DNA from 2 places in the Bradyrhizobium sp. WBOS08 genome. Region 2 is predicted to be linked to the other one. Evidence: predicted binding sites of a transcription regulator. Region 2 holds the regulator's gene; the other holds the start of a gene.
What was found. The regulator LexA, encoded in region 2, represses DNA repair genes until DNA is damaged. The targets are predictions, from matches to a motif close to TGTTCNNNNTGTGTTCNG.
Positions count from the first base shown of each region.

Region 1: the regulator LexA is predicted to act here: its motif matches at 1,942-1,959, upstream of DCM80_RS16720 (ribonuclease T2).

Region 1 is NZ_CP028988.1:3,514,001-3,517,205, reverse strand. Features, by position in the region: gene DCM80_RS16740 (ATP-binding protein) at 1-302, shown strand, start outside; gene DCM80_RS16735 (DUF3617 family protein) at 369-899, opposite strand; gene DCM80_RS16730 (hypothetical protein) at 941-1,240, opposite strand; gene DCM80_RS16725 (hypothetical protein) at 1,426-1,887, shown strand; gene DCM80_RS16720 (ribonuclease T2) at 2,006-2,710, shown strand; gene DCM80_RS16715 (23S rRNA (adenine(2030)-N(6))-methyltransferase RlmJ) at 2,920-3,205, shown strand, end outside.
Region 2 is NZ_CP028988.1:6,295,091-6,298,295, forward strand. Features, by position in the region: gene glp (gephyrin-like molybdotransferase Glp) at 140-1,351, shown strand; gene lexA (transcriptional repressor LexA) at 1,527-2,228, shown strand; gene DCM80_RS29690 (hypothetical protein) at 2,623-3,057, shown strand; gene DCM80_RS29695 (ComEC/Rec2 family competence protein) at 3,065-3,205, opposite strand, start outside.

The sequences.
Region 1 (3,205 bases), 2.8 Mb from region 2:
GCCTCGCCAACCTCGTCACCAACGCGGCGCGCTACGGCAAGAACATCGCCATCACCGGCCAGCGCGATCACCGTTATTTGACCGTGACGATCGACGACGACGGCCCGGGCATTCCCGCGCATTTGCGCGAAGAAGTGTTCAAGCCGTTCCTGCGGCTGGACAACGCCCGCAACCAGGACGAAGGCGGCACCGGCCTCGGCCTTGCCATCGCCCGCGACATCGCCCGCTCCCACGGCGGCGACATCACGCTCGGCGACAGCCCGATGGGCGGATTGCGGGCGAGCGTGCGGATCCCGGTGTAGGCCGCTTCACCTCTCCCCGCAAGAACGGGGCGAGGAAGCGCACCAACTTCCGAGCGACTACTCACCCTACTTCGGCAGCAGCGCCTTCAGCTTGTCCATGTCGCGCACGTTCATCTTGAAGCCGCCGGGCATCACGATGTCGCCGGGCTTCTGGTCCGGCTTGCACGCCCCCAGCCATTTCGCTTGCAGCGTCATGGTCGTATCGCGCCCCGCAGCGCCGGCGGCGCCGCCTTTCGCATGCGATGTGGTCTTCACCGTGTAGGCCGAGTTGAAATCGCCCGTGATCTCGGCGTGCGAGGTCGTGTTGACGCCGGCGACGCTGCACTCGGAATCGCTGACATAGCCGGTGGCGGTCTTCTTGATCTCCTGCTTGGCGCAGATCTGCTTGGCCATCGGGGAGACGTTGTTGCTCATCTCCTTGTCGACGGTCTCGTCGGTGCAGTGCTGCATGGTCATCTCGGGCACGGGCGAGCCTGATGTGGCCAGCTTCATTTCCCAGAGGCCGGCCTTGCGCACCGGCAGATCGTCGGCACTGGCGCTGCCCGCCGTCACCGCAAAGCAAAGCATCGAGCCGAGCAAAGCGAGTTTGCGCGTCATGGGGTCTCCGAACTGAGAGATTGCGGCGTTACGACAACGTCTCAGTAGAGCGTGCGGATCGGCTGCTCGGCGGCGCCGTAGGGCACCCAGCGGCAGGAGAACGAGATGTAGCCGCCCTCATAGGCCTGCACGCCCAGGAATTTGACCACCTTGCCGTAGCGCGCGCAGTGATCGACCGCGACCTGCCGGGCATCGACCTGGGTGGCCATCGAATAGGCGATGATGCCGCCGGTGTCGTTGCCCTTGAACGGCGGCACATAATCGGCACGCGCCGACTGGCTCGCCGTCATACCCGAGGCAACCAGGCTGGCGAGAAGACCCGCGGCCGCAATGATTCGCATTCCCGTCACTCCAATTGGCTGGCCTCCAGTTTACGGTGCCGGGATGGAAGTGGAAAGAACCGAAGCCGTGCCGACCGCGACCTTGTGGTCAAGTCCTGGCGAAGTGTTGCCGCGCTGCACTTGACCTCCCCTGGCCTTCGCGGCACCGTCCGGCCTTCGCAAGAGCTTAGCTGTCCGGATTGTCCATGCGCGCGCCCTCCCTGAAATCATTCCGCTATGCCGCCGTGCTCGGCCTCATGCTCGGGGCGGTGTCGCTCGGCGAGGCCAGGGCCGCCAATCCGCTGGAGATGAATTTCTGGCTCAGCGGACCGCGCTATGACGGCGCCGTCGCCGGTTGCGACCGGGCGCTGCCGACGATCGCGACCCAGTTCTGGGAAAAGGAAAGCACGTTCTGGAATTCCTCGTTGAAGATCACCGGCTTCTCAGCCGTTCACGAGACCGCGTTCCGGCCCTGGCAGTCCGACAACATCCCGCGCCGCTATTGCAGCGCTGACGCCATGCTCACCGACGGCAAGGTTCGCAAGGTGCACTACTCGCTCATCGAGGATGGCGGCTTCGCCGGCTACGGCAGCGGCGTCGAATGGTGCGTGGTCGGGCTCGACCGCAACTGGGCCTACAATCCGGCCTGCCGCGCCGCCAGGCCTTGAGTCGGGGGCGCCCTGCGTCGGCCAGCACCGGTCAAACGGCGGTCGCCGGAATTTTGTTCTTGAAATGTTCTTGTCGCCTGCTAGGCTTCCTTGCACAGTCTAGTTGAGGGGCGTTGCCATGTTTCATCCCGGATTGCATTCCTTCTCTCGCCTGGTGATCTCGCTGGCCCTTTCCCTGATCCTGGCCGCCGGCCTCGCCTCGTTCGCCGGTGACGCCATGGCGCAGGATAAGCGGCAGAACGCACCGGGCGAGTTCGATTTCTATGTGCTGGCGCTGTCGTGGTCGCCCTCGTTCTGCGAGGAAGCGGCAGAGCGCGGCGGCCGTTCCCAGATGCAGTGCGGCGGACGGCCCTATGCGTTCGTGGTGCATGGGCTGTGGCCGCAATATGAAGCCGGCTTCCCGGAATATTGCCAGCGCCCGGCACCGCGGCTGAATCGCAACATCGTCTCATCGATGCTCGACCTGATGCCGGCGACGGGCCTGATCTTCAACGAATGGGACAAGCACGGCACTTGCTCCGGGCTCGAGGGCCGCAGCTATTTCGAGACGATCCGCAAAGCGCGCGCCGCGATCAAGATCCCGGCCGAATATCTCGATCTTTCGCAGGCCAAGACGGTGGCGCCGGCGGAGGTCGAGGAGGCCTTCATCAAGGCCAACCCCGGTCTCAGCAATGCCGCCGTCTCCGTCACCTGCAACCGGACCAGGCTCTCCGAGGTCCGCATCTGCCTCAGCAAGGACCTGCAATTCCGCGCCTGCGAGGAAACCGACCGCCGCGCCTGCCGCCGCGAGCAGGTGACGATGCCGCCGATCAGGGGCGGTTGATCCATTATTGCGCGCAGCGCCCTTCTCTCGTGCCCCGGACGCAGCGCAGCGCCTCTTCGGCGGTGCGCTGCAGAGCCGGGGCCCATGCTGCATTGGCCTCCGTGGCCGCTGGGTCCCGGCTCAGCGTCGCAGCGCTGCACGCTGCGACGCGTCCGGGACACATGATTGCGCCTCTTTGCTCAAGCGCCCGCGTGGCGTAGTGCTGTTGCATGAACTACCGCCACGCCTTCCACGCCGGCAACTTCGCCGATGTCATCAAGCACATCGTGCTGGCTCGCATCATCACCTATCTGCAGGACAAGCCGGGTCCGTTCCGCGTCATCGATACCCATGCCGGAGCCGGCCTCTACGATCTCGACGGCGACGAGGCGCGCCGGAGCGGCGAATGGCTCACCGGCATCGCGCGGCTGATGCAGGCCCGTTTGTCGAACGAGAGCGCGGCGCTGACCAAGCCCTATCTCGACATCGTGCGCGCCTACAATCCGAAGGGGGAGC
Region 2 (3,205 bases):
TCACGCGTGCGAACTTGCACTTGCTCGATCACGGAGGGCACGCAGGATAGATCATCCTGCGTGCTGCTTTGCCTCGCCTCTGCAGTCAGCTAGAACTCTCGCCGCCCCATTGAACGATGTGCGAGCAGGAGTTTCGCCCGTGGCCCTGATGCCGGTTTCCGACGCCCTTGCCGCGGTGCTGGCAGGTGCAGAGCCACTGCCTGAACAGATGGTTTCGCTCGACGAGGCCTATCACCGCGTGCTCGCGCATGACGTCGCGGCGCGGCGCACGCAGCCGCCGCAGGCGATGTCGGCGATGGACGGCTACGCCGTGCGCGCGGCCGATGCGGCAACGGTCGATTCCCGGCTGACGGTGATCGGCGAGATCGCAGCCGGCCGTCCTTTCACGAGAGCAGTTGGCGCCGGCGAAGCCGTGCGGATCTTCACCGGCGGCGTCATCCCGGACGGAGCGGACGCGGTCGTGATCCAGGAGGACACTGTCGCGGACGGCAACCGCGTCACCATCAAGGAAGCCGCGATCGCCGGACGGCACGTCCGCCCGGCCGGCGTCGATTTCCGCGAGGGTGACGTGCTCCTGCGCAAGGGAACCCGCCTGACGGAGCGCGATCTCGCGCTTGCCGCGGCGATGAATTACCCGGATCTCGCCGTCCACCGCCGTCCCAGAGTTGCGATCCTCGCCACCGGCGACGAGCTGGTGAGGCCGGGCACCACGCCCGGGCACGGCCAGATCGTCTATTCCAACGGCTACGCCCTGCATGCGCTCGCCCGCAGCGAGGGCGCCGAGACCATCGACCTCGGTGTCGCCGCCGACACGCTGGAGGCGACCTCCGCCGGTATCCGCCGCGCCCGCGAGAGCGGTGCTGACATCCTCATCACGACCGGCGGCGCGTCGGTCGGCGACCATGATCTGGTCCAGCAGGCGCTGCGGGACGAAGGCATCTCGATGGCGTTCTGGAAGATCGCGATCCGGCCCGGCAAGCCGATGATGCACGGACGGCTCGGCGCGATGCGCGTGATCGGCCTGCCCGGCAATCCCGTGTCGTCCTACGTGTGCGCGTTCCTGTTCATGGTGCCGTTGATTCGCGCCTTGTCGGGCCGTTCAGTGATTCATCATCGCCGCGAGCGCGCCTTGCTGGGCAAGGATCTCGGCGCCAACGACCAGCGCGAGGATTATCTGCGCGCGCGCCTGGAGCTGCGCGACGACGGTGCGCAAGTCGCCGTCCCCGTCAGCCATCAGGATTCCTCTCTGCTTGCGAATCTTGCTGCGGCACAGGTACTTCTCGTCCGCGCACCGTTCGCGCCGAAGGCCGAGGCCGGCAGCCCTTGCGAGGTGCTGCGGCTCCCCGTCTGAGTGCAAGGCCACACGCATTCCGCGAGTTCGCCACCGTTCACGGTAAATTAAGCAGTTGCGGAACATGTATCGAACATATAGTGTCCGTTCATGATTTGTTTCGAGCATGTAGCGGCTTATCGCTGAACTCATCGTCTCGGAATCGAACGACATCAACCGGGGGACTTTGGTCGAGATGTTAACGCGCAAACAATACGAGCTTCTGAGGTTCATCAGCGAACGTTTGAAGGAAAGCGGCGTGCCGCCCTCCTTCGACGAGATGAAGGATGCGCTCGACCTGCGCTCGAAGTCGGGCATCCACCGCCTGATCACCGCGCTCGAGGAGCGCGGCTTCATCCGCCGCCTGCCCAACCGCGCACGCGCCATCGAAGTGATCAAGCTGCCGGAGCTCCAGGCTGCCGCCGGCGCCCGGCGCGGCTTCACGCCGAGCGTCATCGAGGGCAATCTCGGCAAGGTCCGCACCAGCTCCAGCCCCTCCATGGACGAGGGCGAGCGGCCCGTTGCGGTGCCCGTGATGGGCCGTATCGCGGCCGGCACGCCGATCGAGGCGTTGCAGACCCGCAGCCACACCATCAGCGTTCCGCCCGACATGCTCGGCTCGGGCGAGCACTACGCGCTCGAAGTGCGCGGCGATTCCATGGTGGAGGCCGGTATCCTCGACGGCGACATGGCGCTCATCCAGCGCAACGAGAGCGCCAATACCGGCGACATCGTGGTGGCGCTGATCGACGACGAGGAGGCCACGCTCAAGCGTTTCCGCCGCCGCGGCGCCTCGATCGCACTCGAGCCGGCCAATGCCGCTTACGAGGTGCGTATCCTGCCGCCGAACCGCGTGAAGATTCAGGGCAAGCTGATCGGGCTTTACCGGAAGTACTGATACCGAGCATCAAGCGCCGGGCGCGCTTCGGCAATCGCACTTGAATTTTGCAGAGGTCGTCATGCCCGGGCTTGTCCCGGGCATCCACGTTCATTGTGCTGCGTGGAAGGCGTGGATGGCCGCGACAAGCCCGGCCATGACGCTGTGGAGGCGGCTGACCATAGCCAAATGCGATAGCCTTGCGCCAGAGTGGTGCGGCAGCGCCGATACGCCGGCCAAATGCAAGCATGCGATGTTTGTTCCTATCGAATCCGGGAAAGATAATGTGATCGCGCGCTGCGGACGCGAGCCGCAGATTTGCCCATAACCAAGCAGAGCGTTGCAGGCTTCCACTCTGATTGAGGCCTGCGCCTCGACGAGACGCGGGTCGCTATCTTCGCATGAGGAGCACCCGATGTGTGACTACAGCCTGCATGCCGTCGCGACGCGTCCCGCCGAAGTCGGCGAGACGATCGTCACGACAACCTTCCGCGGCACCTCGACGCGCGGCTTCGCCTCCGAAGCCGATCTCTCCGTTGCGGTCTGCCTGCTGCCGGGGACGGAGCTCGCCTTCGCCGACAACGTCCGTTACGACAACCGCTGGATCTGGACGCGCACCGTCAACTCCCGCGTCGGCAAGTTCGGCAAGATCGATCCGCACATTCCCGATCGCCATCACGACGCGATCGAATTTCCTGACGGCAAGTACGTGCTGGTGACTCAGCTGGTCGAAGGCCAGCGCGCAACCGTGCTGCAGCTGCCGGTGACGCAGCCGGTCGGTGAGCGCGAGCATAAGCCTGAGATCATCGCGGACAGTCGGGCGGCCGTCACGCGCCAGCCGATCGGCTGATCAAAGCTCAGTCCTCGGCCTGAAGATCGGCCTCCGCCGGCGTTGCGTCGCGGACGCGCGAAGCCGGCCTCGGCATGAGGGCTCCTTCGAAATCTCCCTCGCCGGCTGCCGCCGGCGACCAGGGGCGGTCTGCACCTCTCGCCTTGAC